DNA from 3 places in the Nocardia sp. NPDC058519 genome. Region 1 is predicted to be linked to each of the others. Evidence: riboswitches for the same ligand, from Rfam matches in the RefSeq annotation. Region 1 holds a riboswitch; each other region holds the start of a gene.
The links. Region 1 has a riboswitch for cobalamin ahead of metE (5-methyltetrahydropteroyltriglutamate--homocysteine S-methyltransferase). Riboswitches for the same ligand answer to the same signal wherever they lie in the genome.

Region 1 (10,447 bases):
AGCTCGGCGATATTGGCGCGCACCACCTCGGCCGCCTTGCGGTCGGATTCGACCAGCAACGCGCGCTCGGCTCCGCGCGAGAGCGCTTCCAAGCCCAGCGCACCCGAGCCCGCGTACAGGTCGAGGACCAGCGTCCCGTCCAGATCGAGGCGCGCGTCGATCGCGCTGAACAGGGCTTCACGCACCCGATCGGAGGTAGGCCGGGTGCCGGCGGGCGGCACCTTCAAGCGCCGCCCGCCCGCCACACCCGCGACGATGCGTGTCATTCCGACTCGCGCGCGACCAGTTCCACCAGCAGGTCGCCGCCCTCGACCTGGGCCACCTTGGTGGTCGCGATCCGGCCGACCACGCCACCGCGCGGCGCGGTGATGGCCGCTTCCATCTTCATCGCCTCGATGGTGCCGACGGTGTCACCGGCGTGGATCTCGTCGCCTTCGGACACCGCGAGAGTGACCACACCGGCGAACGGTGCCGCGATGTGACCGGCGTTGTTCTTGTCGGCCTTCTCGGCCGCCGGCACCTCGGAGGCGACGGACCGGTCACGCACCGCGACCGGGCGCAACTGCCCGTTCATGATGCACATCACCGTGCGCATGCCCTTCTCGTCGGGCTCGGAGATCGCCTCGAGGCCGATGAGCAGGGTGACACCCTTCTCCAGCTGCACGCGGTGTTCCTCGCCGCGGCGAAGGCCGTAGAAGAACTGGTTCTCCGACAGGCCGGTGGTGTCGCCGTACTTCTCGCGATGGGAGTTGAACTCGGCGGTCGGGCCGGGGAACAGCAGCCGGTTCAGCGTTTCGCGGCGCTGCGCGGACGAGCCGTCGAGTGCCTTCTGGTCGGCCGGGTTCAGCGGGGTCTCGGGCTTGGGTTCGTTGCGCCCGGCCAGTGCCTTGCTGCGGAACGGCTCCGGCCAGCCGCCCGCGGGGGTGCCGAGTTCGCCACGCAGGAAGCCGATCACCGAATCGGGGATGTCGTAGCGGCCCGGATCGGCGGCGAAGTCCTCGATGTCGACACCGGTGCCGACCAGGGCGAGCGCGAGGTCACCGACGACCTTCGACGACGGGGTCACCTTGACCAGGCGGCCCAGCAGCCGGTCGGCGGCCGCGTACTTGGCCTCGACCTCTTCGAACCGGTCGCCCAAGCCGAGCGCGATCGCCTGCTGACGCAGGTTCGACAGCTGACCACCCGGGATCTCGTGGGTGTACACGCGACCGGTCGGCGCGGGCAGACCCGACTCGAACGGCGCGTAGACCTTGCGCAGCGCCTCCCAGTACGGCTCCAGATCGCACACGTTCTGCAGGTTCAGACCGGTGTCGTGCTCGGTGTGCGCGGTGGCGGCCACGATCGCCGACAGCGCGGGCTGGCTCGTGGTGCCCGCCATGGCCGCCGACGCGCCGTCGACCGCGTCGGCACCGGCCTGCCAGGCCGCCAAGTAGGTGGCCAGCTGGCCGCCGGGGGTGTCGTGGGTGTGCACGTGCACCGGCAGATCGAAGTTACTACGCAGTGCGGTAACGAGTTTCGCGGCCGCGGGTGCACGCAGCAGACCGGCCATGTCCTTGATCGCGAGAACATGCGCGCCCGCGTCGACGATCTGTTCGGCCAGCTTCAGGTAGTAGTCGAGGGTGTAGAGCGACTCGTTCGGGTCGAGCAGGTCACCGGTGTAGGACAGGGCGACTTCGGCTATGGCAGTACCGGTTTCGCGGACCGCGTCGATCGCCGGACGCATCTGGTCGACATTGTTGAGGGCGTCGAAGATACGGAAGATATCGATACCGGTCGTGGCGGCTTCGGAAACGAAAGCGCGGGTGACCTGTTCGGGGTAGGGCGTGTAGCCGACGGTGTTGCGGCCGCGCAGCAGCATCTGCAGGCAGATGTTCGGCACGGCTTCACGCAAGGCCGCCAAGCGTTCCCACGGGTCCTCGTGCAGGAACCGCAGTGCCACATCGTAAGTCGCGCCGCCCCATGCCTCGATCGAGAGCAGCTCCGGGGTCAGCCGCGCGACGTGGCCCGCCACGCCGAGCAGACCGTTGGTGCGCACGCGGGTGGCCAGCAGCGACTGGTGCGCGTCACGGAAGGTGGTGTCGGTGACGCCGAGCGCCTTCTGTTCGCGCAGGGCCCGCGCGAAACCCTCCGGCCCGAGGGTGAGCAGTCGCTGGCGCGAACCGTCCGGCGGCGGCAGCGTCAGGTCGACGGCGGGCAGCTTGTCGTAGGGGTACACCGTGGTCGGGCGGTCGCCGTTGGGCTTGTTGACGGTGACGTCGGCCAGATAGGTCAGGATCTTGGTGCCACGGTCGGCCGAGCCGCGCGAGGTGAGCAGCTCGGGACGCTCGTCGATGAACGAGGTGGTCACCCGGCCCGCCTGGAAATCGGGATCGTCGAGCACCGAGAGCAGGAACGGGATGTTGGTCGTCACGCCACGAATACGGAATTCGGCCAGCGCGCGCTGGGCGCGCGCGGCGGCGGCGGGTAGATCGCGACCACGGCAGGTGAGCTTGACCAGCATCGAGTCGAAGTAGGCGCCGATCTCCGCGCCCAGGTTCGCGCCGCCGTCGAGACGGATGCCCGCGCCGCCCGGCGTGCGGTAGGCGGTGATGCGGCCGGTGTCGGGGCGGAACCCGTTGGCCGGGTCCTCGGTGGTGATGCGGCACTGCAGCGCGGCGCCACGGATCTGCACCGTCTCCTGACTCAGGCCCAGGTCCGCGAGGCTCTCACCGGCAGCGATCCGTAGCTGCGACTGCACCAGGTCGACATCGGTGATCTCCTCGGTGACCGTGTGCTCCACCTGGATACGCGGGTTCATCTCGATGAACACGTGGTTGCCGCGCTCGTCGAGCAGGAACTCCACAGTGCCCGCGTTGATGTAGCCGATCTGGCGGGCGAACGCCACCGCGTCGGCGCAGATCCGCTCGCGCAGTTCAGGAGACAGATTCGGGGCGGGCGCGAGCTCGATCACCTTCTGATGACGACGCTGCAGCGAACAATCCCGCTCGAACAAATGCATCATATTGCCGTGCTGATCAGCCAGGATCTGCACCTCGATGTGGCGCGGGTTCACCACCGCCTGCTCGAGGAACACCGTCGGATCACCGAACGCCGACTCCGCCTCACGCGACGCCGCCTCGATCGACTCACGCAACTGCTCGGGCGTAGCGACCCGGCGCATGCCACGACCACCACCACCGGCGACAGCCTTGACGAAGATCGGATATTCGAGTTCGGCCGAGGCGGTGAGCAATTCGTCGATATCGGCCGAGGGCTCGCTGGACTTCAGCGTCGGCAGCCCGGCCGCCTTGGCCGCGGCGATCGCCGTGGCCTTGTTGCCCGCCATCTCGAGGATCTTGGCGGTGGGTCCGATGAAGGTGATGCCCGCGGCGGCACAGGCCGCGGCGAGGTCGGGGTTCTCCGACAGGAATCCGTAGCCGGGGTAGATCGCGTCGGCGCCGGCGGCCACCGCGGCGTCGATGATCGCCTCGATCGACAGATACGCCCGAACCGGGTGACCCTCTTCACCGATCTGATATGACTCGGCCGCCTTCAGGCGATGGACGGAATTGCGATCCTCGTACGGGAACACCGCGACCGTTCCGATGCCGAGTTCGTAGGCCGCGCGGAAGGCACGGATAGCGATCTCACCACGATTTGCGACCAAGACTTTCGAGAACATTGGCCTACGGTACCCGGCCGCGAGCCGGGGCCGGACACGCAAGGTGGCTTCGCAGCATTCTTCACACCGCACACCCGCCTACCTGCGAAGTTGCGTTCATCAGGCCGTCACATCTCACCGCGAGGAGCGGTCAGCGGTGCGCGTGGACAATGTGGGCGCAACCGCAGGTCACGGCACTGTTCGCCACCGGGCGGTGCCCCGGGCCCCCGTTGAGGGCCTATGCTGGGGGCGCAGCTGGTTCGCCTGCGCGGTGGAAGAGTCGGAGCCCCGACCTCCCGCGTAGGCGTCGAAACCCGGGTGCGGATCATGTTCCGCACCGGGTGAGAGGGAACCCGGTGAGAATCCGGGACTGTCCCGCAGCGGTGAGCAGGAACGACCGCCGTCATCAGCACTGGGCATCATGCCTGGGAAGCGACGGCCAGTAGGTCGGTCGATCACACGACCGGTGCCCGCGAGTCCGAAGACCTGCCGACTGTGCCGGATACGCCGTATCCGGCGGCCACCGCCTCGTGGATCGGGCGCGCGGACCACCGATGCCGACCCGTCGTACCGTTCGCGACATGGTCCGGCCGGGTGGCGTGTGCCCGCGAAAAGGCGACGGCTCTCCCTGCACGACACTGGAGAATCTCCGTGACTGTTTCACACACACCGTTCACCGCAACGGTTCTCGGCCTTCCGCGAGTGGGCCCGAACCGGGAACTCAAGCGCGCCACCGAGTCCTACTGGGCCGGCCGTGCCGATGCCGCGCACCTGCACGCGGTCGGCCGTCAGCTTCGTCGCGCCCAGCTCACCGAACTGGCCGCGGCGGGACTGGATTCGGTGCCGGTGGGCACCTTCTCCTACTACGACCAGATGCTCGATGCCGCTGAACTGCTCGGCGCACTGCCGCCGCGGGTGGCCGGGATCGCCGACCCGCTCGACCGCTATTTCGCGGCCGCGCGTGGCACCGACACGGTCGCTCCGCTGGAGATGACCAAGTGGTTCGACACCAACTACCACTACCTGGTGCCCGAAATCGACGCGGCCACCACCTTTTCGCTGCATCCCGGCAAGCTGCTGACCGAACTCGACGAGGCGATCGAACTCGGTGTCCCCGCACGTCCGGTGGTGATCGGTCCGATCACCTTCCTGAAGCTGGCCAAGGCCGCCGACGGCGCCGCGCTGGAGCGGCTGCCCGAACTGCTGCCGCTGTACCTCGACCTGCTGGCCCAGCTGGCGGATGCGGGCGCGCAATGGGTGCAGATCGATGAACCGGTGCTGGTCACCGACCTGACCGAGGCGGAGATCGCCCTGGTCGGCCAGACCTACAGCGCGCTGTCTGCCGCGCAGAACCGGCCCGCGATCCTGGTCGCCACCTACTTCGGGCACCCCGACGCCGCTCTGGCGGCGCTGGCCGAGACCGCGATCGAGGGTGTCGCGCTCGATTTCACCGCGGGCTCCGATATCTCGGCGGTCGCGGCGCTGCCCGCCCTTGCTCGCAAACTGCTGGTGGCGGGCGTGGTCGACGGCCGCAATATCTGGCGCGCCGACCTCGACGCTGCCCTCGGCACCCTGGGCACCCTGCTCGGCAGCGCCGACGCGGTGGCGGTGTCGAGTTCGTGCTCGCTGCTGCACGTGCCGTATTCGCTGACCCCCGAGACCGGCCTGGACGAGCGGCTGCGCTCGTGGCTGGCCTTCGGCACCGAGAAGGTCGCCGAGGTACGAATCCTTGCCACCGCCCTCACCGCGGGTGTCGACACCGTCGCCGGCGAACTGGCCGCGGCCCGCGCCGCCGCCGAATCCCGCCGGACCGACCCGCGCCTGCACAACGACCAGGTCCGGAGCCGATTGGCCGCGCTCGACGAGAACGACCTGACCCGCTCCCCCGCCGACGAGCGTCGCGCCCTGCAGCGCGATCACCTCGACCTGCCGGTGCTGCCGACCACCACCATCGGCTCCTACCCGCAGACCTCGACCATCCGGCTGGCCCGCGCCGCGCTGCGCAAGGGCGAGATCGACCAGGCCGAGTACGTGCGGCGGATGCGGGCCGAGATCGCCGACGTGATCACCCTGCAGGAAAAGCTCGGGCTCGACGTGCTGGTGCACGGCGAACCCGAACGCAACGACATGGTGCAGTACTTCGCCGAACTGCTCGACGGTTTCGCCGTCACCGAGGCGGGCTGGGTGCAGTCCTACGGCACTCGCTGCGTGCGCCCGCCGATCCTGTTCGGCGACGTCACTCGCCCCGAGGCGATGACGCTGTCCTGGATCGGGTACGCCCAGTCGTTGACCACCAAGCCGGTCAAGGGCATGCTCACCGGCCCGGTGACCATCCTGGCGTGGTCGTTCGTCCGCGACGACCAGCCGCTGGGTGACTCGGCCCGCCAGGTCGCGCTCGCCATCCGGGACGAGACCGTCGACCTGGAAGCCCAGGGCGCGCGGATCATCCAGGTCGACGAACCCGCCCTGCGCGAGCTGCTGCCGCTGCGTGCCGCCGAACAGCCCGCGTACCTGCAGTGGTCAGTGGATTCGTTCCGCCTGGCCACCGCGGGCGTCGCCGACACCACCCAGGTGCACACCCACCTGTGCTACTCGGAGTTCGGCGAGGTCATCTCGGCGATCGCGGGGCTGGACGCCGATGTCACCTCGATCGAGGCGGCGCGCTCGCACATGGAGGTCCTCGACGATCTGAACGCGGCCGGTTTCGCGCTCGGCGTCGGGCCTGGCGTCTACGACATCCACTCGCCGCGGGTGCCGTCGGTCGAGGAGATCACCGTCTCCCTGTCCGCCGCGCTGAAAGCGGTTCCGGCCGAACGACTCTGGGTGAACCCGGACTGCGGTCTGAAGACGCGCGGACCGGTGGAGGTCGAGGCGTCGCTGCGGAATCTGGTGACGGCCGCCGCGGCACTGCGCTGACCTAGCGGATCCGAGCATGAAGACCACTGCCCCGGACGGAGATTCCGTCCGGGGCAGTGTGGTCGGCCCGGCCTGCTCCTTCGCATGTTACGCACGGGTAGCCACGGGTAAAATCCCTTGCAGGACTGGACTTCTCCCGAGTCATTCGCCACTTTCAGCAAACATTGCGAACAGGTCGCGTTAAGATCTGCGGCGTGCGGAAGATGTACGCGGGGGCCAGGCTACGAAGGCTGCGCGAAGAACGGCGGATGACCCAGGCAGCGCTCGCGAAATCGCTGGACCTCTCACCCAGCTATCTCAATCAGCTCGAACGTGATCAGCGTCCACTGACCATTCCCGTGCTGCTGAAACTCAACTCGACCTTCGACCTCGACGTGCAGTTCTTCGCCGCCGACTCCGATGCGCGGCTGGTCTCGGACCTGCACGAGGTGCTGGTGGAGGCCGCGGGCGGCGGCGATACCGCACCGATCACCGAGGTCGAGGAACTGGCCACCAGGCTGCCCGAGGTGGCGCGCATCGTGATCGCGATGCACCGGCGGCTGCGCGCGGCGACCGACCAGCTCGACCTGCTGTCCTCGCGCGTCGACACGCCCGCCGGCGCCCCGGGCACACCCATGCCGTACGAGGATGTGCGCGACTTCTTCTACGACCATCGCAACCACATCTCGACCCTCGACCACGCCGCCGAGCAGCTGTTCGAGGAATCCGGTCTGAGCATCGGCTCGCTGGATCGTCAGCTGGCCAGGATCGCCGAGGAACGCGCGGGCGTCACGGTGCTGGTGCGCGGCGACGGCGCCGACCCGGCCATCCCGAAACGGCACTACGACCCCGACACGCGAACCCTCACCCTGGCCAGGCGGCTGCGTCCCGGGCAGCGCGCCTTCCAGATCGCGACCACTCTCGGCCTGCTGCTCTACGGCCGCGAGATCGACAACGTGCTCGCCGAGTCCCGGGCGCTCACCGGCGAATCCCGCACGCTGGCCAGAGTCGGGCTGGCCAACTACTTCGCCGGTGCGCTGATCCTGCCCTACGGGCGGTTCCTGCGCTCGGCCGAGGAACTGCGCTACGACGCCGACCTGCTCGCGCTGCGTTTCGAGGTCGGTTTCGAGACGGTCTGCCACCGGCTCAGCACCCTGCAGCGGCAGGGTCAGCGCGGTGTGCCGTTCTTCCTGGTACGCACCGACCGGGCGGGCAATATCTCGAAACGGCAGTCCGCCACCGCGTTCCACTTCTCCCGAGTGGGCGGCAGTTGCCCGCTGTGGGTCACCCACGAGGCGTTCGCGCATCCCGGCCGCATTCTCACCCAGATCTCGGAGATGCCCGACGGGCGACGGTACCTGTGGATCGCTCGCACCACGCCCGCGGCCGCGCAGGGGTTCGGGACGGCGTCGAAGAACTTCGTCATCGGGCTCGGCTGCGATATCGAATACGCCGACCGGCTGGTGTACTCGCAGGGGCTGCAGCTGGACGATCCGCAGGTGGCGGTGCCGATCGGGGCCGGGTGCAAGGTGTGCGAGCGGCCCGGGTGCCCACAGCGCGCGTTCCCGCAGATCGGGCGCCCCCTGGCCGTGACCGAACACACCAGCACCGACCTGCCGTACCCGCGCCTACCGCGCTGACGGGTCGCGTGGCCGGTCAGGACTTGGCGAGGTATTCGATGCGTTCGCCGTCGACAGCGGCGTGCATCATGCCCGCCAGGCCCGGGTGGTTCACCAGACCCGGGTCCTCGGCGACGACCTGCCTGGCGAGTTCCTGTGCGGCGGTGATCACCTCGAGGTCGTCGAGCAGCGAGAGCAGACGCAGCGACCGCGCGGTACCGGACTGCGCCGAGCCGAGGACATCACCTTCGCGACGCTGCCGCAGGTCGAGCACCGACAGTTCGAAGCCGTCGGTGGTCGCCGCCACCGCTTCGAGCCGCGCCATCGCCGTCCCGCCGGGCGCGGCATCGGTGACCAGCAGGCACAGGCCGGGATGCTTGCCGCGGCCGATGCGCCCGCGCAACTGGTGCAGCTGACTCACGCCGAATCGATCGGCGTCGACGATCACCATCACGGTCGCGTTCGGCACGTCGACACCGACCTCGACGACGGTGGTGCAGACCAGGACGTCGATCGCGCCGTCGTTGAATTGGCGCATCACGTGGTCTTTTTCGTCGGACGGCAGCCTGCCGTGCAGCAGGCCCACGCGCACACCGGCGAGCGGACCGGCGCTCAGCGTCTCGTACATCTCGACGGCGGCCGCGGTGGTCGGGCCTTCCTTCTCCGCCTTCTTACCCTTCGCCGGTGGCGCGTCGGGATCCTCGCCGATGCGCGAGCACACCACATAGGCCTGCCTGCCCTGGCCGACCTCCTCGACGATGCGTTCCCAGGCGCGATCCACCCAGCCCGGATGCAGTTTGCGCGGCACGACTTTCGAGACGATCGGCGAGCGGCCCTTGGGCAGCTGGGTGAGCGTGGAGGTCTCGAGGTCGCCGAGGGTGGTCATCGCGATGGTGCGCGGGATCGGCGTCGCGGTCATCACCAGCAGGTGCGGGCTGATGCCGTCTTTCGCCTTGGCGCGCAACGCATCTCGCTGCTCGACACCGAAGCGGTGCTGTTCGTCGACCACCACGAGGCCGAGGTCGTAGAACTCGACCGCGTCCTGGATGAGCGCGTGGGTGCCGATGACGATGCCCGCCTCACCGGTCATCGCGTCCAGCAGCGCCGACTTCTTCGCCGCCGTCGACATCGATCCGGTGAGCAGGACGACCTTGGTCGACTTCTCGGCGGCACCGAGTTCGCCCGCGTTGCCGAGGTCACCCAGCATGGCGCGCAGCGACCGATAGTGCTGCGCGGCCAGGACTTCGGTCGGTGCGAGCAGCGCGCACTGACGGCCCGAGTCCACTACTTGCAGCATGGCGTTCAGCGCCACGATCGTTTTGCCCGAGCCCACCTCGCCCTGCAGCAGCCGGTGCATCGGACGGGTGCGCGACAGGTCTTGCGAGATCTCCTCGAGTACCTGCTGCTGACCTTCGGTGAGCTCGAAGGGCAACCGTTCGTCGAAGGTGGCGGCGATACCGTCGGCCGATGGCGGACAGGCCGGGGCGGTGCGGCCCTCCACCTCGTGGCGGCGTTCGGCCAGCACGAGTTGCAGTGCGAGGGCCTCGTCGAAACGAAGTCTGTCCCTGGCCTTTTCGATATCCAGCTTGTGCTCGGGCAGGTGGATCAGGCGCAGCGCTTCCGAGAGCGGGAGGAATTTCCGTTCCTCGCGCAGGTCGGCGGGCAGCGGGTCCTCGATGTGGTCGAGCTGGTCGAGCACCTGGCGGATGCAGGCCAGCAGATCCCAGCTCTGAACCTTGGCGGTCGCCGGATACACGGGAACGAATTCGCGCTCGAAGAACGAGGCATCCACTCCCCCGGCACCTTTCGCACTCTGTGCGAGGCCGCGCAGCGCGCCGCTGCCACGCACGGACGTGAGTTCCTCCACGCCCGCTTCCGGCTTGTCGGGCAAGATGAGGTAGTCGGGGTGCGAGAGGTTCCAGCGATCGGGCCGCCACCAGTGCACGGTGCCCGACATCATCGCTCGCACACCTTCTTTCACCAGATAGCGCACCTTGTCACCGTTGAAGAAGGTGGCCTCGAGCGGACGCTTGGCGCCGGTGTCGAGCTGCACTTTCAGCAGCGAGCCGCGACGGTTCTTCATCGGGCGCAGTTCGGTTTTCGTGATGCGGCCGATGACGGTGATGTGCGCGCCCTCCTCGGGTTCCTCCTCGGTGAGGGGCTGACCCTGGGTCGCGTAGCGCACCGGATAGTGGCGCAACAGATCCTCGACCGTGGACATGTCGAACGACTCGGTCAGCCGGTCGGCCGCCTTGACGCCCAGCACGTGGTCGAGCCGGTCACTCAACGTCGC
Region 2 (10,447 bases), on a different contig from region 1:
CGCTCCCATGAGCAGGGCGCCGAGTCCGAGCGTGCTGAGCAGTTTGCGATGTTCGACCACCACCGCGCGAATGGTGTTGTCGCTGACCACCGTCGGCGATCCATCGGTCTCCGGCATGGCGAACACCAGCGCACCCGCGACGAGCATGGCGACGAGCTGGATCCACAGCCCGCCGACCGGGCCGAGCCAGTGCACCGCACCCGCGCCGAGGAAAGGTCCGGCGAAGAACCCGAACCGCATCCACCCGGCCAGCGCCGAAAAGGCCCGTCCCCGATCGACACTCGGCACCACGGCCACGATGTAGGTCTGTCTGGCCAGGCCCCACACCGCACCCGAGGCGCCATTGATCAGTAGCCCGACCGCGAAAACGGCGATATTCGGCGCGAGGATGGCCACGAGCAGGCCGAGTGCGCACGTCAACGAGCCGAGCGCGATCGCCTTGCGCTCGCCGGTGCGCGCCACCAGCCACCCCGCGGGCAGATCGCCGAGAATGAGCCCGAAGCCCATCATGGCGACCACCACACCCGCGGTTCCGACCGACGCGCCGAGTTCGAGCGCGTGCAGCGGCAACATGGGAGCCGCTGCGCCCGAACCGATTCCGTAGACGGCGGAAGGAACGAACACCGCCAGCGCCATGGACCGCAGCTGAGTCACCGGACGGCGAGTGCTGTGCTGACTGTTACAGCCCACCGTCATCCGGCTAGGGCGGCGGTGCGGGCGAACCGGCTCTCCGGGCGCGCGAGCCCGAAGTGGTCGCGCAATGTGGTCCCGGTGTATTCGGTGCGGAACAGCCCGCGCTCCTGCAGGATCGGCACCACCGTTTCGGCGAACACCTCGAGCCCACCTGGGTAGTACGGCGGCATCACGTTGAAGCCGTCCGCCGCACCCTGGGTGAACCACTCCTCGATGGTGTCGGCCACTTGTTCGGGCGTACCCGCGAACACCCGGTGTCCGCGCGCACCCGCCAGCCGGTGCAGCAGCCCACGCAGGGTCGGCCGTTCCCGCTCGACGATCCCCGCCACCACCTGCAATCTGCTGCGCGCGTTGTCGGTGACATCGCCCGCCCCCGCGAACACCTCCACGGGAACCGGCTCGTCGAGCGCGAGGGTGCGCAGCGAGGTGCCGGTGATCGATTCCAGCTGCTTGATCCCGTATTCGGGCACGGTCAGCTCGTTGAACTCGCGCTCCAAACGCAGTGCGGCGGCCTCGGTGTCGGCGATGAACGGGCTGATCCCCGGCAGGATCTTCACCTCGTCGGCGGTCCGGCCGAACTCGGTGGCCTTGGACTTGATATCGGCATAGAAGGACTGCGCGTCCGAAAGTCGTTGGTGGGCGGTGAAGATCGCCTCCGCGTACTTGCCGGCGAAAGCTCGACCCTCGTTCGATGCCCCCGCCTGCACCAGTACCGGACGTCCCTGCGGTGTCCGCGCCGAGTTGAACGGGCCACGCACACTGAGATGTTCGCCGACGAAGTCGATCGGATGGATCTTGTCCGGATTGGCGTAAACCCCGGCGGCGCGGTCGAGCACGATCGCATCGTCTTCCCAGCTGTCCCACAGCCCGACCAGCGCGTCGACGAATTCCCGTGCGCGGGCATAGCGTTCGGCGTGATCCGGGTGCCGCTCCAGCCCGAAGTTGGCCGCGGCGAGGTCGGTTCCGGTGGTGACGATGTTCCAGCCCGCTCGTCCGCCGGAGATGTGGTCGAGCGAGGAGAACAGCCGCGCCAGGTTGTAGGGCTCGTAATAGGTGGTCGACGCGGTCGCGATCAGACCGAGATGTGTTGTCGCCGCGGCGATCGCGGTGAGCAGGGTGATCGGCTCGAGGCCGGGCGCGGCATTGTGACGCACGTCGGTGCGCAGGGCGGGACCGTCGGCGAAGAACACCGCGTCGAGCTTCGCCGCCTCCGCGGTGCGCCCGATCTCCTGGTAGTAGGAGACGTCGTAGATGCGGTCGGGCCTGCTGTCGGGGTGCCGCCAGGCGGCCTCGTGGTGTCCGGACGGGTAGATGAACGCGTTGAGACTCAGTTGACGCGGTGCACTCATGAGGCCTGTTTCACTTTCTCTGATTCTGTTGTGTCGACGCCGAGCCCGGTCAGCAGCGCTTCCCGCAGCCGGACGAACTCCGGGTGCGCGTGCCTGCGCGGGCGCGGGGTCTCGATGCGCTGATCGATCGTGATCCGGCCCTCGTCGAGAACCAGCACCCGATCGGCGAGCAGCACGGCCTCGTCCACATCGTGGGTCACCAGCAGCACGGCGGGCCGGTGCCGCTCGCACAGCGCCTGCAGCAGGGCGTGCATCCGAATCCTGGTCAGCGCGTCGAGCGCGCCGAACGGTTCGTCGGCCAGGAGCAGTTCCGGCTCACGCACCAGCGATCTGGCCAATGCCACCCGCTGCTGCTCGCCGCCGGAAAGCTCACGCGGCCACGCCTTCTCGCGCCCGGCCAACCCGACCTCGGCCAATGCCGATCGTCCCCGCTGGTCCGCGTCGCGACCGGTCAACCCGAGCACCACATTGTCGAGCACCCGCGCCCACGGCAGCAGCCGCGAATCCTGGAACACCACCGCGCGCTGCGTCGGCACCGTGAGCTCACCGGAACCCGGTACCTCGGAATCGAGTTCGGCCAGCGCCCGCAGCAGCGTGCTCTTGCCCGAACCGCTGCGCCCGAGCAGCGCGACGAACTCGCCGCGCCGGATCTCGATATCGATGCCGTTCAACACGATTCGCGTGCCGAAGCCGCGGGTGAGAGCGCGGGTGCGTACGACGACCCGCTCGTCGGAGCTCAGTCGCCCAGTGTCTGTCGCCATGCCAGCACCTTTCGTTCCGTAGCCCGCACGGCGAGGTCGCCGAACAGTCCGAGCAGTCCGTAGATCACCAGACCCACGACGATCACGTCGATCTGGCCGTAGGTGCGCGCCTGCGTCATCAGGTAGCCGATGCCGCTGGTCGCGTTGACCTGTTCGACCACCACCAGCGCCAGCCAGGAAATCGTCACCGCCAGCCGCAACCCGAGGAAGAAGCCCGGTAGCGATCCCGGCAGCGCGATCCGGCGCAGGAAACCCCACCGCGACAGCCCGACCGTCTCGGCCAGTTCCACATAGCGCGCGTCGACGCTGCGCAGGTAGGCATGGGTATTGATGTAGATCGGGATGAGCACGCTGGTGGTGATCACGATCAGCTTCATCTGCTCGCCGATCCCGAACCAGACGATGAACAACGGGATCAGCGCCAGCGTCGGGATCGCCCGCTTGATCTGCACGGGACCGTCGACCACCGCCTCACCGAGCCGACTGAGGCCCGAGACCAGCGCGAGCACCACGCCGATCGCCACACCGAGGACCAGGCCGATCACGGCCCGCTGCAACGAGGTCAGCAGATTGGACTGCAACCGGCCGTCGGCGATCAGCTCGCCCGCGGTCCGGGCGACCGTCCACGGCGCGGGCAGTGTCTCCGGGTCGATGGCGCCGATCGCGGAGCCGACCACCCAGGTGCCGATGAGCAGGGCGGGTCCGAGGGCGAAGCCGAACGGGATGGGCTTGCCGGGTCCCAGCCTGCGCCTGCCCCGGCCACGCGGTGCGAGCGCCTCGACCGGTGCCGTGCTCGCCCTGATCCGGCGCAGCACGCCGACGTCGAGGGTGGCCATCAGCCCGCCGCCGGCGCGAACGCCGCCCCGCTGGCGGTGACGGCCTCGGTGACCGCGGCATCGAAGCGCAGGTCGAAGCCGTCGACGGCCTTGATCTTCTTGGGCAGTTCACCCACGGCGTCGATCGCGTCGATGGTGGTCTGCTGCCGGGCGATCAGCTGCTGGTCCAGGTGCGGGAACGTGAAGGTGCCCAGCGATTCGACGATCCGCTCGGCATCGTCGGCGCTGACCTTCTGGCCCTCGACGTAGTAGCGGGTCGCCCATTCCTCGCGATGGGTGTTGGTCCACTGCCAGGCCCGCACGAACGCGCCGACCAGGGCGCGGGTCGCGGCGGCTTTCGCCGGATCCTGGACCACCGCGCGACGCGCGTACACATAGGCGAGACCGCTGTAGATGCCCGTGGTCTCCGAATCCGGGATCAGCGAGGTGCCCTGGGTGCGCAGGAACCTGGTCACATTGGGTTCGATCAGCGGCGCGACATCGACCTGACCGGTGCGCACCGCGTCCGGGAATTCGGCCAGCTGCAGCCGGACCAGCTCCACATCGGTGGGCTTCAGTCCCGCCTTGGTGAGTGCCTTGAGCACCGACGCCTGCTGGGCGGTGCCCTCGGCGTAGGCGATCTTCTTGCCCTTCAGATCGGTGAGCTTCGAGATCGAACGGCCCGGTGCGACCGCGAGTTTCATCGCCTTCGGATTGGTCTGATAGGAGCCGATGATCGGCACGTCCTGCCCCGCGGCCAGCGCGTGGATCGGCGGCACATCGCCGACCTGACCGACATCGGCCGCGCCCGCCCGGAAGGCCTCGAGGATGGCCGGACCACCGACGAAGTTCGCGAACTCGATCTTGAACGGCAGCTTGTCCAGCTCGCCGGACAGCCGCAGCGCCGATTGCAGCCGTTCCTGCTGATCGGCGACGACGAGCGTGGTCCCGGGCGGAACCTCGGTCGGCAGCGGCGCGTCGGGGGTGCCGACCGGTGCGTCGTTGCCCTGTGCGCAGCCGGTCAGGCCGAGCGTCGCAACGGTTGCCATCGCGAGAAGTGCGGCGGTGGCGCGGCCACGCAGGCCGGGTCGAAAGGTGTTCGGTCGGTACATAGACGGATTCAAGCAATCACGACCACCCCCCGAACACCATTAGCCTTTCCATGATTTGAAGGGCCCGGCTCCTGGTTGGCACGGAGTGCCGCGTTAGAGTCTGGGCGTTATTCCCGGCGGGTGCGGGAATCCGGTGTCACTCCGGAACGGTCGCGCCACTGTGATCGCCTCGCGGCGAAAGTCAGACCTCCCTCGCCGGGACACCCTCTGAAAGGGCCGCGCCTTGCCTGTGGAGAATTCGCGATGATCCGTGCCCGGATCTCGCTCGCGCTGCCCCTGATCGGGGCGCTGTTGCTGGCGGCCATGATCGGTGCCACCGGATTCGGTGCGGAGATCGTGCCCGTGTCCGCGGTGCTCGACACCCTCATCGCCCGGCTCACCGGCGCGACACCCACCGATCTCGGTATCGACACCATCGTCTGGCAGCTCCGGGTGCCACGCACACTGCTGGCCGCGGTGGTGGGCGCCGGATTGGCACTGGCCGGTGCGGCGATGCAGACGCTGGTGCGCAACCCACTGGCCGACCCATTCCTGCTCGGCGTCTCCTCCGGGGCCGGTGTAGGCGCGGCCGCGGTCATCACCTCCGGGTTGTTCGCCGGTGCGGGCATCTGGGCGCTGTCCGGCGGTGCGCTGCTCGGTGCGTTCGGCGCCGCGACCCTGGTGTTCCTGATCGCGTTCGCCCAGGGCGGTCTCACGCCGCTGCGGCTGGTGCTCACCGGCACCGTGCTCGGTTCGGCGTTCGCCGGGTTCAGCAGTTTCCTCGTTTTTCGCAGCACCGATCCCGCGGCGGCGGAGTCGGTGCTGTTCTGGCTGCTCGGCAGTCTCGCCGGTGCCGATTGGACGACCATCGCCCTGCCGCTGACCGTGGTGCTGGCCTGCGGCGCGATCCTCATGGCGAGCGCGGGCTGGCTGGACGCGCTCACGCTCGGCGCGGACACCGCGTCGTCGGTCGGCGTCCCGGTGCGACGGCTGCGCATCGGCCTGTTCGTGCTGCTGGCGGTGCTCGTCGGTGTCCTGGTCGCGGTGTCGGGCGGCATCGGCTTCGTCGGCCTGGTCGTCCCGCACGCCGCCCGGATGATCGTCGGCCCCCGCCACCGCAACCTGCTCCCCACCTGCGCGCTCGGCGGTGCGCTGTTCCTGGTGGTCGCCGACGCCGCCACCCGAATATTGGTGCGCCCCACCGAGATCCCGGTCGGCGTACTCACCGGCCTCATCGGCGCTCCGACTTTCCTTCTGCTGATGGGCAGACGCCGCTACCAGTTCGGCACGTCATGAGCGACTCCACCCAGGTCGAACGCCCATCCAGCGAGGAGGCCTGCCCGGGCAATATTTCAGCGAGCTCAGGCGAAGTGCGAGCGGTCACGCTCACCTGCGCTATCGGGCGACGGAATGTCGTGGTCGGCGCGGACTTTTCGATCGAGCCCGGGGAAATCGTCGGGATCGTCGGGCCCAACGGCAGCGGTAAATCGACGTTGCTGCGGGTGCTGGCGGGAGTCGACAAACCCAGGCAGGGTCGAGTGCTCGTGGATGGGCAGACCCTGCACACGATGCGGCCGCGACAACGGGCCGCGACGGTGGCGTTGGTGGCGCAGGACGAGACCCCGCCCGCCGACATGCTGGCCGGCGAGGTGGTCGCCCTCGGGCTGACGCCCTATCTGCCGCCGTGGGGACTCGGCGCCCCGCGCGAACAGCAGCAGGTGGCACAGGCGCTGGCCGCGGTCGATCTCGCCGGTTTCGCGGGCAGGCAGGTGCACCAGCTGTCCGGCGGCGAACGGCAGCGGGTTCTGCTGGCACGTGCGCTGCTGCAGAACACCCCGGTACTGCTGCTCGACGAACCGACCAACCATCTCGACGTCACCCATCAGCTCGAACTGCTCACCCTGATGCGGAGCCTGAACCGAACCGTCGTCGCCGCCCTGCACGACCTGTCACTGGCCGATCGCTACTGCGATCGAATCATCGTGCTGCACAACGGTTCTGCCCGAGCACCGGCACCACCGGCCCAGGCGCTGACACCCGATGTCGTCGCCGAGGTGTTCGGTGTCGACGCGACGCGCGTCCAGCACCCGCTGACCGGCGAAAACCACCTGTTGATCACCCCGCGAGAGGCGCGACGATGAAGAACCACGGCCGGATCCTGGCCACCACTGCCCTTGCCGCCGTTCTGACGGCCTGCACCGGCACCACCACAGAGTCCGCGACGACGATCCCGATCCGCAACTGCGGCAAGGAATCCCAGTTCCCCGCCCCCGCGCAGCGACTGTTCGTCAACGACGGAAATCTCATCTCGATGGTGCTCGCGCTCGGTGCGCAGGACCAGGTCGTCGCGGTCTCGAGCATCCAGCGCGATGCAGGCACCCTGCGCGCCCATTACGGCGCCGACGTCGTAGACGGCCTGAAATCCGTTGCCCCCGAGTACCCCTCGCGCGAGACCGTGCTCGCCCAGCGCCCGGATGTCATGGTCGCCGGCTGGAGCTACGGCTACGACGAGGCGAGCAACCTCACCCCCGCGTCACTGCGGAAAGACGGCATCGCCGCCTACGTCCTCACCGAGAGCTGTCGCCAACTCGACGGCGCCGCCGCACGCGGCACCGTCGAACCATGGACCGCGTTGCGCACCGATCTGACCGACCTCGGCACGATCACGGGCCACCCCGACCGCGCGCGGGAGGTCACCGCCGATCTCGACCACCGGCTCGCCGCCCTGACCGCGGCCCCGAAACCGGCGCGAACCCCGACGGTGTTCCTGTTCGACAGCGGCACCGACACTATCTACTCCAGCGGGAAATACGGTGCGCCGCAAGCGATCCTAGAAGCCGCGGGCGCCCGCAACATCCTCGACGATGTCGACGACACCTGGACCAAGGTCTCCTGGGAGCGGCTCGCGGCCGCCGACCCGGACGCGATCATGTTCGTCGACTACCCCGGCCAGAGCTACGAGCAGAAGGTCGAACTGCTGCGCTCCAAGCCCGGTATCAACGGTCTGCGCGCGGTCCGCGACAGCCGGTTCTTCAACTTGCCGTACGCGCTGTGGACGAGCGGACCACTCAATATCGATGCGGCCGAACAGATCCGCAAGCAGCTCGAAACGTGGAACCTCGTCCCCGCCTCTGGCATCACACCCCGCGCGGACGACGCCGTACGGTAACCCCGGGCCCGGCTGTGCGCGGACCGCGCTGTCGGTGAACCGTCGCAACGGAGCGGGGCTCAGTCCGTCGTGCCCCGCTCAGCGAGCGCCACCAGTTTCGTCAGCGCCATCTGCCAGCCGACTTCGTTCTCGGCGGGACCGAGCCCTGCCGGAACCCCCTCGTGCAGTACTTCGAGGTAGGTGCCGCCGCCGGCGTCCGTCAGGGTGAAGGTGACGGTCTGCGCCCCGGTCATGTCCGGCTTCTCCGTGACGAATTCCAGCACCTCGACCACTTGCTCATCCGAGGTCAGCGAGCGGAACGTCCCGAAGTAGGCGTCGTGCTGCTGGCGCACCGTTCCCGCATCGTGCTGCCCTGTCTCGCCCACGTCGACGGGCTCGTCATGGGTGAGGGTGATCGAGAACGATCCGCCCTCCACCGGCTCGAACCGATGCACATCGACAGATATCCCGTCGGGCATCATCCAGGCAGCCACCGCGTCGCCGTCGAGCAGCAGACGGTAGACGGTCGAACGAGGCGCGTTGATCTGCGTGCCGATCCTGGTCGTCGTCGCCATGGCTTTCACGATAGCCGCCCTGCCGACGTCAACCGGTCAACCGCCGGAGCTACGCGCCAGTGTCTGCAGTGGGTCGGTCAGCACATCGGCGAACGCCAGTTCAGCGGCCCCGATCAGCGGCGCGTCGTCGGCCAGCGCCGAGGTCCGCAGCCGGACACGTTCGCGGACCGCGAGCAGTCCGTTCACGGCCAGCCTGCTGCGGACCTGGGCGGCCGAGCCGAGGTAGATCTCGCGCAGCACCCCGCCGAACACGACCATCGTCGGGTTGAAGATGTTCACCAGGTTGGCCACCCCGTAGCCGAGCCAGTCGCCGACCTGGTGCAGCGCGTCGCGGGCGGTGGCGTCACCGCGGGCGGCCGCGTCGACGATCGCTTCAACCGCCGCCCGCCCGGTGAGATCGGCACGCCCCGCCACCGCGATCAAGGCCAGCTCCCCCGCCTCCGCCTCGAGACAGCCGCGCGACCCACACCGGCACGCCCGCCCGCCGGGGTTCACGATCATGTGCCCGACCTCACCGCCGTAGCCACCCTCGCCACCGAGCAGTTCGCCGCCCATGATGACGCCACCACCGATGCCGACCTCACCGTGCAGGTAGATCAGGTCCGATACCCCGGCACCGACACCGCGTTCGCGCTCGGCCAGCGCGCCGAGGTTCGCATTGTTGCCGACCACTACCCGAACACCGAGCCGCTCCGACAGCGTCGCACCGACCGGCACATCGACCCAGCCGATATTCGGCCCGTACCGCACCACACCGTCACCCTGACGGACCATGCCACAGAACGCGAGACCGACACCGACGCGAACACTGTCGGGCCCCGCCGCGGCGACCATGGTCTCCGCCATCACCGCCAGCGATTCGATCACCTCATCGGGATCGAATGCCGAACTGTCGCGGGGCGTTTCGCGACGGTCGAGGATCACCCCACCCAGACCGACCCGCGCCACCGCGAGCCGGTCCGCGCCGACATCCAACGCGAGCACGTACACCCGCTCCGACTCCGGCCGCACCACCAGCGACGGCCGCCCTGCCCTGCCGGTCTGGCGAGGCAGTTCCTCACTCACCAGCCCGGCAGCGGCGAGATCGGTGGTCAAAGCCAGAATCGTGCTGCGGTTCAGGCCCATTCGCTCGGCCAGCTCCGCCCGCGATACCGGGCCACTCAGATGGACATGGCGCAGCAGCACGGCGAGATTGCGTGTTCGGATCTCGTCCGGGGCGGGTGCAGCCCTCATCCGGCCCAGCCTTCCCGGTCGATGGTCAACTTCCTGGCAGCGAACGCTTGCGTGAGAGCGCGTCCACCCCCGCCGCGAGCAGCAGGACAAATCCTGTCACAACGAATTTCGTGCCCGCGCTGTAGCCCATCAGCCCCATACCGTTGTTGATCACCGCGACCACCGCGGCGCCCAGCACCGCGTCGAGCATCCGGCCGCGACCACCGAACAGGCTGGTACCACCGATCACCGCAGCACCGACCGCGGTGAGCAGCACATCGGAACCACCGGTGTTCGGATCGACGGAGTTGGCCCGCGACGCCGCGATCAATCCGCCGACAGCAGCCATCGTCGAACAGAGCACGAACGCGCTGATCTTGATCCGATCGACCGGAATACCCGCGCGCCGAGCGGCTTCCACGCTGCCGCCGACCGCGTAGACATGCCTGCCGAACGAGGTGCGATTGAGCACGAAGGTCCACAGCAGCAACAGCGCGATGATGATCGGCACCACGATCGGCATGCCCTGCAGCGAGTTGACCTCCGGATTGCGGCTGCGCTCGTCATTGAGCACCAGCACCGCTATCCCTGCGACGAGCGCGACCGTGGCGATCCGCAGCGCGACCACCGGTGCCGTCTCGCCGGTCAGCCCGAGTGTGTTGCGCGCCCGCAACTTTCGGTACTGCACGAACGAGAACCCGGCAAGCAGCACCAGGTACATGACCCAACCGAGCAAGGGCGGCACATTCTTGTTGGCGATCGCCAGAATCGTCTCGTCGTGGATGGAGATATTGCGGCCGTTG
Region 3 (10,447 bases), on a different contig from region 1:
TCGATTGCGCCGATCAGCAGGGCTCGGGCCCTCTCGGGTGAGAGTTGGCCGATGGTGACGTGGAGGGCGAGGCCGTCGAGTAGGGCGAGGAGGGTGTCGGCGGCGGTCGTCGGGTCGGGGTGGTGGGTGATCATGGCGGCGACGTGGTCGCGGAAGCCGAGGCCGTTGGTTGCCAGGGTTTCGGCGATCTGGGGGCGGACCGAGGCGAAGGCCAGGTAGCCGATCAGGATGCGGGCGTCGGCGGCCGATTCGGGGTCGGTGGGGAGCAGTGCGGTGAGCATCTGCGGTAGGTCGGGGTCGGGGCCCGCTGCGGAGATTCGGGCGGCGATCCGGTCGGCGATGGTGGAGGTGGCGAACTCCATCATCGCTTCCTTGCTGGGGAAATAGTGCTGCACCTGGCCCGTGGAGACCCCTGCCTCGGTGGCGACATGGCGCAGACTGATCGACTCGAGGCCGTCGCGGGCGAGTAGACGCATCACCGCATCGCTGATCGTCGCGCGTCGAGAACTGTGATCCACCCGCTTCGGCATCAGCCCATCTTTTCACAATGCACTTGTATTGCTGTGCGTCACCTCTTTACAATGCGAGTGTATTGAAAAGGAGGGTCCCATGCGCCCGATCACCCAGCTCGCACGGTCTTTCGTTCGTCTCGAAGTCGACATATGGGTGAGCCTGGCGCGGGTAGCCGCCCGCCGCCCCGACACCGGCTGCGGCACGCCGATTCGGTACGCGGGTGCGGTGTCGGCGGTCATCTGGGCGTTCATCGTGGTCAGTGCCGTGGAGATCCCGGCGGTTCACCTGCTGATTCCGTGGCCCGCGGCGCGGATTGTCGCGCTGGCGCTAGGGGTCTGGGGATTGTTGTGGATGGTGGGGATGCTGGCCGCGCACCACATGTATCCACACGTGCTCACCGGCGACCTGCTACGCGTGCGCTACCTGCGCCGCGTCGCCCTCGACATCGCGCTCGCCGACATCCGGGCCGTCCGCCACGATCTGCGGGCCTACGACGGCGCGAAATCGTTGCAGCTCACCGGAACAGGCGACGAGACACTCGCCGTGATCATCGGCAGCTCGACGAACATCCGCGTCATCCTGACCGAACCCCAGACCTTCCACACTCCACAGGGCGACTTCACGGTGAGCACCGTCGCGTTCTGGGCCGACGACCCGCAGGCCGCGGTCGCGAAGATCCGCGCGGCGATGCTGGATCGAGCAGTCTGAAGGTTCACGCCTGGTCGGGCAGCGGTGCGTCGACGCGACGGACGACTTCGATCCTGTCGATGATGTCGCGGTTGAATTCGCCGAGGTCTGCCACGGGATCCGGTATTCGAGGATCGCGCGGCCACCAGCTTGCCGCACGCGCTGCTACTCGGCCCCATCGGCCGTGGGTCGAGTCGGCTAAGGTGATCGAGAAAACCGCGGTGGGAGCCAGGAAGTCGGTGTGAATCCGACACGGTCCCGCCACTGTGACCGGGGCGCGGGCCCCAACGACGACCACGGCCGAAGGGCTGGAAGGTCGGGGCCCGCGCCGATCCGGGAGTCAGGAGACTGACCTGCCGCGGACACCACCAGGGGCGCGGACCCCGAGGCGGTCATTCATCCGCGTCGTCCGGTACCGGCGAGCGGTCTGCGACTCGTGTGCCCACGAGGCACCCGCGGCGAATGCTGTTCTCGTGTCCGGTCTCCGCCGCGAGAGGAACGACCATGCCGGACACGAGATCCACCGGTGTTGTAATCACCCGCCGACGTTGGCTGACGGGCATGCTCGCCGCCGCCGCGCTGCCCGCGGTCGCGGCCTGCGGACGGGGGGATGCGGCGAATGCCGGTGCCGGACCGACGGTGACCGACCTGACAGGCCGGACCGTCGTGCTGCCCGGACCGGTACGGCGCGTCGTCACGATCCCGATGCCCGCAGCCTCGATGATGATCGCGGTGGCAGGCCGCCCCGATGTGCTGGCGGGCATGAACGCCGCATCGGCGAGCGCCATCCGCACCGGATTCCTCGGCGAGGTCTATCCGCAATTGCTGTCGGTCCGCACCGATGTGGCAGGCGCGGAGTTCGCGCCCAATGTGGAGAGCGTCCTGGCCGCCGAGCCCGATGTGGTGATCCAGTGGGGTGATCGCGGGGCCGGCATTCTCGACCCGCTCACCAACGCGGGCCTCACGGTGGTCTCGCTCACCTACGGCACGCAGGACGATCTAGAGGGTGCCGTCACGCTCTACGGCGAACTGCTCGGTGCTCAGGAGCGATCCAAGCGGATCGTCGACGGTATGCGCGCGCGGCGTACCCGGCTGACCGAACGCAGACCGACGGGCACGTCACCTTCGGTGCTGTACATGTTCGGCGATGCGGATGGTTTTCCAGTGGCAGGCGCCGGCTCGTACAACCATTTCGTCACCGAATTGGTCGGTGCCAGGAACCCGGCGGGCGCGATCGCCCAGCAGCGCGCCACCATCGGCATCGAACAACTGCTGGCCTGGGACCCTGACATCATCTTGCTGGGCAACTTCGGCCCGGCGCTGCCCGCCGATCTCTACGGCAACCCGGCGCTGGCTAGCTTGCGCGCGGTCCGGGAGCGCCGCGTCTACAAGGTGCCGCTCGGCGGCTACCGGTGGGACCCGCCGAGCCAGGAATCGCCGCTGATGTGGGAGTGGCTCGCCGGACTGGTGCGCCGCACCGGTGCGCCCGGTCTGCGTTCGGGGGTAGTGCGCGACTACGAATTCCTGTACGGCACCGCACCGAGCGCCGCGCAGCTGGACACCATCTTGCAGGTACGTGCCAACGCTGGATCGTCGGACTATGCGGATTTCGGTCGCTGAACCAGCGCGTTCCGGACTTCCGCGCCGCCGAGCTATGCGGACCCGCCGCCGCGCCGCCGCGATCGGGCTGCCCATCGCGGTGATCGCCATCGCGATCCTCGCCCTCGGCGTCGGCCGGTACTCGGTCGGCACCGGCGATGTGACCCGGATTCTGCTCGGTCAGGTGCTGCCGTTGGACCCGACCTGGTCGCAAGCCCAGGAAGCGGCTGTGCTGCGGGTCCGGCTGCCGCGGGTGGTGCTGTCGATGCTGATCGGTGCGGGTCTGGCGGTCTGCGGGGTGGTACTGCAGGCGGTGTTCGGCAATCCGATCGTGAGTTCGCAGATCATCGGCGTCTCCTCGGGTGCGTCGTTCGGCGGTGCGCTCGCGATCGTGCTCGGGCTCGGTTCGGCGGCACTGGTACTCGGCGCGTTCGGGTTCGGTCTGCTGGCGCTGGTCGCGGTATTCCTGACCAGCCGCACGCGCGGGCCCGCGCCACCGCTGACGATCGTGCTGTCCGGAATCGTGGTCGGCGCGTTCTTCTCCGCGCTGGTCTCCCTGCTGACCTACCTCGCCGACCCCTACGGTGAATTGCAGTCCATCGTGTTCTGGCTGCTCGGCAGTCTCGCCACCGCGACCTACGGCAAGGTGGCGATCGCGGCCGTGCCCGTCCTGCTCGGTGGCGCGTTGATCTATGCCCTGCGATGGCGGATCAATCTGCTCTCCCTCGGCGACAACGACGCGGCCACCCTCGGCGTGCACCCCGCCCGGTTGCGCTGGACGTTGCTGGTCGCGGTGGCCGCCATCGTGGCGGGCGCGGTCGCGGTGAGCGGGGTCATCGGGTGGGTGGGGCTGGTCGTCCCGCATCTGGCGCGGTTGTGGGTCGGCCCTGACCATCGGGTGCTGATCCCGGTGAGTATCGCTCTCGGAGCCGCCTATCTGACGGTGATCGACACGGTCACCCGCAATCTCGGGGCCGCCGAGATACCGCTGGGAGTGCTGACGGCTCTCATCGGCGCGCCGGTCTTCCTGGTCCTGCTACAACGCAGCCGTCGACGGATGTGGTCCGATGACTGAGGGCGCGGACCTGATGCTCGACGGACTCGGATTCACCCACGATCGACAGGGGGAGTGGCTGTTCCGTGCGGTCGACTGTCGCTGCCGGGCTGGCGAGGTCCTCGCGGTCCTCGGACCGAACGGCCGGGGCAAGTCGACGCTGTTGCAGTGTGTCACGGGCCTGACCGCACCCACGGAGGGGCGCGTGCGCGCGGATGGTCCGATCGGGTTCGTCCCGCAGAGCCATCGATCCACGTTCGCCTACTCCGTGTTCGACATGGTGCTGATGGGCCGGGCGCGCCACCTGCGCGTGCTGGCCGTGCCGGGGCGCCGTGATCGCGAGATCGCGCTGGCGGCGCTGGATCGCGTCGGCCTCGCCGAGCTCGCCGACCGTGACTATCCCGGTCTCAGCGGCGGGGAACGCCAGCTCGTGCTCATCGCGCGGATGATCGCCGCGCAGAGCGCGATCTGCGTCCTCGACGAACCCGCGTCCGCCCTCGATCTGCACAATCAGGGGCGGATTCTGCGGTTGCTGCGCGAGCTGGCCGATGAGGGCCGTGCGGTGGTGCTGACCACCCACCATCCCGATCACGCGATGGAGATCGCCGATACCGCGATGCTGATGTTCGGCGGCACCGACGTCAGGACCGGCCCGGTCGCCGAGCTGCTCACCGGCGAGACGGTCAGCGCGCTCTACGACGTGCGGGCGCATTCGCTGATGCTCGACACCGGCCCGGATACCGCGCCGCGCCGGGTGATCGTCACCAGATACGACCGGCCGAACCACACCACCGAAACCGCTGAGAGGGCCTGATCCGTGCCATCCGAACTCGAACTCGCCTGCACTGTCCGACCATGGGCGCAGTTCACCTTGCCGCGAGCGCTGGCCGGGATTCGGGCGGCCGGATACACCGCGGTGGCACTGCCGGTGCACGGGGTGACCGAGGTGATCACCCCGGACACCTCGCCCGCGGCAGCGGCCGAGATCGGCGCGGTGATCGCCGACCACGGGCTCCGGGTGGTGATGCTCGCGCACGCCGCCGATCTTGACCGCGGTGACACGAACGCGCAGGTGACGCTGCGACGACAGCTCGATCATTGTGCGCGCCTCGGCGTCTCGACCCTGGTCGATATGGGGTGCGCCGAACCCGCGCACGCGGATCGCTATCTCCGCATGATGGCCGCCGCCGCGCCGTATGCCGAAGCACACGGCGTGACCATCGCCGTCAAACCGCACGGCGGGCTCACCCGGACCGCCGCCGACACCAGGGCGGTGGTCGAGCGGGTCGGTCATCGAGCGTTCCTGATCTGCTGGGATCCGGGCAATCTGGTGCACTACGGCGGCGAACCACCCGAGCGAGGACTCGCCGAGGCGGCGCCCTACATCCACGCAGTCGGGGTGCGTGACCATCCCGCGCGCCGCTCGCACCGGGCCGTCACCGGCGCCATGCCGCCGCCGATCACACCGGGCGACGGCATCGTCGACTTCGCCGAACTGTTCCGCGTGCTGGCAGCGCACGGTTTCACCGGACCGAGCGCTGTCGAGAGCGTGACCAAGCTGGGCACGCCGGACGAACTCGACACCGAGGCACGGCGGGCCCGCCTCAACGTCATCGACGCGATGGCGGGCCGCACGCCGAGCCGCCCGCAGCCCGAACCCGTTGTGCCAGGACGTGACTCATGCTCGCTCGTGGCCCGCTCGGTTGACGAGGATCCGATCGGCACCGCCCGCTCGTTCGACCGCTTCCTCATGCTCGAGCTGCCATTGCCATGGCCGCCGGGCATGGGCACGCCGGTCTGGGAGACCGACCGGGTGCCCGCGCCGCTGCGCGCTGCCCTGCGGTCCGCGACCCGTTGGGTGCAGGAGCGCGGACTCACCATGAAAACCTTTGCCGCGGCGCCCGACCCGGAGTACTCCGCGCCTGGATTGATGCGCGTCATCCGATTCGACCGGCGCCCCGGTGCGGCGGCAGCCCTGGAACGCATCGAACACCACCTGCCCGTCGACCGGGCGCCCGCACTGATCGCCGCGATGTTCGACGACGATCAGGACCAGCTTGCCGACTTCGCCCGCTACCGCGTCCACGACGAGCACCGCGATCTCGTCGTCTGCACCCATGCCTCGGTGGACTCCTGCTGCGGAACCCGCGGCTACCCCTTCTACGAGCACCTGCGCCGCCACCCGGCCGGCATCGGCAACGTCAGGGTATGGCGAATCAGCAGCTTCGGCGGCCACCGCTTCGCGCCAACCCTGGTCGATTTCCCCGAGGGCCGATACTGGGGAAATCTGGACCAGCACCAGATCTCGTGCCTCGTCGACCGCACCGGCCATCCCGCCGACTTGATGAGCTCCTATCGTGGCTGGTCGGCGCTGCGTGACCCGCACGAGCAGGTGATCGAGCGAGAGCTCCTACGCGAGTACGGCTGGGACTGGATCACACATGAGCTCAGCCTCGAGCCCCGCACCGGCACCCAGTACCGCGCCACCGCACACGATGTTTTGTCGGGCAGTACGCACCGGCATCTCGTCGAGGTACGCTCGCTAGGCACGCGCCCGATCCTCGTGGGCTGCGACCGAACTGCAGGGGAGCGACCGCACTACACCGCCACTCTCATCGCAGCGGGGCGGTAGGCGACCGACGGGGCGAAGCGGCGCGGTTCGCGGACCCCGACATGGCGGGTGGTGTCACCCAGTGGAAACTGACAGGCTCGGCGGTGTCGGAGTATTGACGCCGGGGTGGAGTCGAACCGGATGGGCACCGCCAATTCCTTTGCGGTGTTGACAGATTTGGCCGCCGTGTAGGTGTAGACCCCGAACACCGTGTCGGCGGGTGCTGTGGGGTGCCTTCACCGTGAGGGTGGCCGTGAAACTGCCGTCATCCGCGAGTGGAACCCATTGCTTACGCACGGTCCGATGGAAATCGAGAGGCACTCGGGGAATCTGGTCCAGTGCGCCTTCGCTGAGCACACACTGTGCTACCGCCCAATGAACCGAGCAGGACGACCGTGGTATCGCCCCCGGAGCCGACCTGACCGCGCAGAACGCATAAGGGCATCCTAACTCGTGTGGGAAATCCATCTCGCCGGGGAGTTGTCCGGGTGGGAACCTCCGCATGGACGCCGAGTCGGGCCGGAGGTCGCCGGTCGTCGGACCGAGCGGTCGAACCGTTCACGCGTGGTCGGGCAGCGGTGCGTCGTCAGGGAAGCGGCGGACGACCTCGATCGCGCCGACGATGTTGCGGTTGAATTCGTCGAGATCCTCTGCGGGGATCCAGTATTCGAGGATGTCGCGGCCGCCGGCCTGCTGCACGTCGTAGCGGTCGAGGTGGTCGGATCGGACGTCGAAACGGGTGACGTATCCCGCGCCGGAGGCGGGCACATTCCAATCGCGGGCGATCAGTACCGCGTAGGCCTCGTTGAGGACCGGGTAGAAGATCGGCTGGTCGGGTAGCCGCGGTGGCCAAGTGCGCCAACCGGATTCGGCGAGAAGCGCGAGTTCCTTGGGGCCGGTCGGCCGCCAGAGGGTGGTTGTGCGTGGTGCGGTTGTCATCGTCACTCCTTCGTGAGTAACGCACCGTATCCGAGTAGCCCGGTGGGGGCCAGACGTTATTCGGGTGCCGAGAAGGATTCGAGGCCGGTGACGCGGAGTAGGTCGGTGGCGGTGGCGCTGGGGGTGTGGGGCGTCACGGAGTAGATGATGACGGTTTGGTCGGTGTCGGGGACGTGCATGGCGTCGCAGTCGAGGGTGAGGGCGCCGAGGTCGGGGTGGGCGATCGTTTTGGTGAGGCTGTGCATGACGCTGGAGCGGCCTGCCTGCCAGTGCGCCTCGAATTCGCTGCTGCCGGTGCGTAGTTCGGTGAGCAGGCGGGTGAGACCGGGGTCGTCGGGGTAGGTCGCTTTGACCGCGCGCAGGCAGCCGACGCAGGCGGCGGCATTGCTGTCGGCCTCCTCGGGCGTCATGACGACGCGGCCCATGCCGGCGCCGAGAAAGCGCTGCCACATGATGTTGCGCTGGGTGACGGGGATCGCGGAGAAATCGCCGAACAGGGCCGCCGCCAAGGGAGTCCAGGCGAGGACATCGGATTTGGCCGAGAGGACGAGCACGGGCAGATCGGCCAGCCGATCCAGCAGTCGCAGCACACTGGGCCGGATCATCATCGGAATCCGTCCTGCCTGCGGCGGTTCGGACCCGGCGAGCCGATAGACGAGATCGCGGTCGATATCGGTCAGGCGCAGCGCCCTCGTCAACGCACCGAGGACCTGCTCGGACGGTTTGGGTCCGCGGCCCTGTTCCAGTCGCACGATGTAGTCCACGCTGACACCAGCTGACGTGTTATTAGTGCATACTATCTGACCTGCGGAAATGCTGCAATTCGATTGCTTCGGATTCAGCTGGTCGCGTTCTGATTGTGTCGCAGCGTGGAGAGGCCCCAGTCGGCTCGGCGCTCGGCAGCTCGCCTCTCGGGCGGTCCGGACTAGGTGCGGCGTACCGAGTCCAATGGCGTCGAGCTTGCGTCCGGTCGCTGCGCTGCTCCAACTGTTGGCCATTTAGAGGGACTTTTTACTCTATTTGCCTTCCATTAGCTGTGTTGGGATTGTGGTCCCGTCAATTGCTCCACAGCGCAGGATGTGAGGTGGTCAGATGATCAATACCACAAAAGATTTCGATGTTTGCCAAACAAACGAATATGCAGTGGATAGCCAGTCCGTTCGGATGAGATTGAGGACTCCGAGCCGATATTGCGCGCAGCGCAATATCGGGAGCAAGGGTCTGTATTCCTGCTGCCCAGACGATCCTGGTGCAGAGTGCCCGGTCTCGGGTAGTCGGTCCCAGGCTGTGGCACCTGGCGTTTCCGGCGGGCCGCGCGGCGAATTCCATGTCATCGCCCGTCTCGACGCTGGTGACAGTGTCGCCGATGTATTCAGCAGCGATATCTTCGATGTAGCGAGCGGCATTCGCCAAACGGCCGATTGGCCACGGTCGTTGCCGGTGCGGCAAGGCACCACGGTCGGTCTGGACGAGCTCGATCAGACGCTGTCCGCTGCCGGATATCAGCGTTCCAGCAGCTGGCGCAAGCGGGTCACTACCAGCGGTGTCGTGCGCTACTTCGCCGACGCGACTACTCAATCCTGCGCCCGTGGACAGACTCGATAGCCCCGCGCGAGGGCACCTCGGCCTTGCGCGATTTCTCGGTCACCCTCCCGCCCCTGCTGTGCGCGCGCATGGCACAAGACCAAAGGCAAGAGACCTCATGGATGTGCAGATCTCGGATTCGGCAGGTGCGCAGTGGTTCACTCGTGCCGCAGCAGGCGTCGGGTTCACCCGTCGACCTCGGCACGCGGCCGCTAGCACGGCCATTGGCTATGTGCGTACCGACTTGCCCGGCCCCGGCCAGTCGCAGTGTGAATCGCTGATTCGCACCGCTGCTGCCGATCTTGGCTATGACCTGCTCGGGACCCTGGTGTTCGCGGCGACACCGCTGAACCGTCTGCAGTCCTTGGTCACGGAGTGCGCCGTCGATGCGGTGTTGTGTCCCTCATTCGCCTACCTCGATGGCCAAGTGCCCACCGAACTGCTGACGGTCACCGACGTGATCGTTGTCGACCCGCCCATCACCTACTGCCGCAGGGATCCCCAGCTCCTGGACTGAGCATTTCCAAGGCGATCACGGTGGATGTTCGGAAACGCTCCTCGGGCTTGGTCAAGCCAGAGGGCGCTGGTGAGGATCTTGAGGTTCATTCCTGTTCTCCCTCGTCCCTGTTCTCCCTCGTCGTGTACGCGCTGCGCGGTGGCGTGAGCGGAGATCAACTCGCGCAGGGTCGCGACCGTCGTGGTGTCGCCCGGGGTGAGGGTGTGGGCGCCGATCTGGGCGCGGGTGATCGATCCCGCGTCCAGCAACCGGTCCACGAGTTGGGTCAGCTCCTCGGCGGTGGATGGGTGGTGTTCGTGCCACAAGGTCCACCCCCGATACCCGTCTGCTGTCCGGGGTGGTGGTGGCCCACCAGCGGCGAACCAATCGGCCTGTTTGGTCATCCCGGCGCGGCGCAGGAAACCAAGGTGCCCGTAAGGCCCCTGCTGTTCGGTGCCTTCGTCGACGTCGCCGCGATCCCATCCCATCCCATCGTTCCGGTCCCTTCTCTACTGCTTTCGTTGGCCGATGGCGGCGTAAGCGCTCAGATCCCACGTCGCGCGATGGCGAGGTGCGGTAGCCGACAACCGCCGAATCCCGGCGTTGTTGCCGTTGTCGTCGCGGTGGCGGGTGGGTGTCCACCGGTGCGGGGCGATCAGACCGGGTGCGAGAAGCTGGTACCCGGCGAGCATGGCCGTGATCGCGTCTCGTCCGCGCGGGTGATACGGGATGCCCGCTCGACGTAGGGTTTCGGCGGCGGCGCGGATGTGGTCGGGGTAGAACTCGTCGGTGACGTGGGTGAGCACCAGCCATGTCCCGACCGGGAACTGGGCGGTCAACTCGGCGAGCACAGCGGGGGCGTCGGGAATCGACTCCGCGGTGCCCGACACACAGACCGCCAAAAGTGCCGTCATGTCCATCACCGTGGTGATGTCGTTGAGGATGGCGTCGGTGTCGGTGAGGT

Region 2: linked by a shared signal. The riboswitch ahead of ACFWPK_RS29750 (FecCD family ABC transporter permease) and the one ahead of metE (5-methyltetrahydropteroyltriglutamate--homocysteine S-methyltransferase) in region 1 are both predicted to bind cobalamin.
Region 3: linked by a shared signal. The riboswitch ahead of ACFWPK_RS14715 (ABC transporter substrate-binding protein) and the one ahead of metE (5-methyltetrahydropteroyltriglutamate--homocysteine S-methyltransferase) in region 1 are both predicted to bind cobalamin.

The regions. Positions count from the first base shown of each region.
Region 1 is NZ_JBHXNK010000001.1:195,691-206,137, forward strand. It holds gene rsmD (16S rRNA (guanine(966)-N(2))-methyltransferase RsmD) at 1-266, opposite strand, end outside; gene ACFWPK_RS00945 (pyruvate carboxylase) at 263-3,661, opposite strand; cobalamin riboswitch at 3,952-4,149, shown strand; gene metE (5-methyltetrahydropteroyltriglutamate--homocysteine S-methyltransferase) at 4,292-6,556, shown strand; gene ACFWPK_RS00955 (short-chain fatty acyl-CoA regulator family protein) at 6,751-8,175, shown strand; gene recG (ATP-dependent DNA helicase RecG) at 8,192-10,447, opposite strand, start outside.
Region 2 is NZ_JBHXNK010000037.1:2,571-13,017, reverse strand. It holds gene ACFWPK_RS29775 (MFS transporter) at 1-696, opposite strand, end outside; gene ACFWPK_RS29770 (LLM class flavin-dependent oxidoreductase) at 693-2,042, opposite strand; gene ACFWPK_RS29765 (ABC transporter ATP-binding protein) at 2,039-2,803, opposite strand; gene ACFWPK_RS29760 (ABC transporter permease) at 2,779-3,639, opposite strand; gene ACFWPK_RS29755 (ABC transporter substrate-binding protein) at 3,639-4,730, opposite strand; adenosylcobalamin (AdoCbl) riboswitch at 4,829-4,968, shown strand; gene ACFWPK_RS29750 (FecCD family ABC transporter permease) at 4,974-6,005, shown strand; gene ACFWPK_RS29745 (ABC transporter ATP-binding protein) at 6,002-6,850, shown strand; gene ACFWPK_RS29740 (ABC transporter substrate-binding protein) at 6,847-7,878, shown strand; gene ACFWPK_RS29735 (SRPBCC domain-containing protein) at 7,938-8,432, opposite strand; gene ACFWPK_RS29730 (ROK family protein) at 8,469-9,665, opposite strand; gene ACFWPK_RS29725 (sugar ABC transporter permease) at 9,691-10,447, opposite strand, start outside.
Region 3 is NZ_JBHXNK010000010.1:182,921-193,367, forward strand. It holds gene ACFWPK_RS14705 (TetR/AcrR family transcriptional regulator) at 1-530, opposite strand, end outside; gene ACFWPK_RS14710 (hypothetical protein) at 610-1,221, shown strand; cobalamin riboswitch at 1,385-1,572, shown strand; gene ACFWPK_RS14715 (ABC transporter substrate-binding protein) at 1,705-2,820, shown strand; gene ACFWPK_RS14720 (FecCD family ABC transporter permease) at 2,801-3,874, shown strand; gene ACFWPK_RS14725 (ABC transporter ATP-binding protein) at 3,867-4,667, shown strand; gene ACFWPK_RS14730 (TIM barrel protein) at 4,671-6,485, shown strand; gene ACFWPK_RS14735 (ADP-ribosylation/crystallin J1) at 7,023-7,403, opposite strand; gene ACFWPK_RS14740 (helix-turn-helix transcriptional regulator) at 7,460-8,167, opposite strand; gene ACFWPK_RS14745 (hypothetical protein) at 8,496-9,008, shown strand; gene ACFWPK_RS14750 (hypothetical protein) at 9,106-9,504, shown strand; gene ACFWPK_RS14755 (hypothetical protein) at 9,471-9,971, opposite strand; gene ACFWPK_RS14760 (SAM-dependent methyltransferase) at 9,993-10,447, opposite strand, start outside.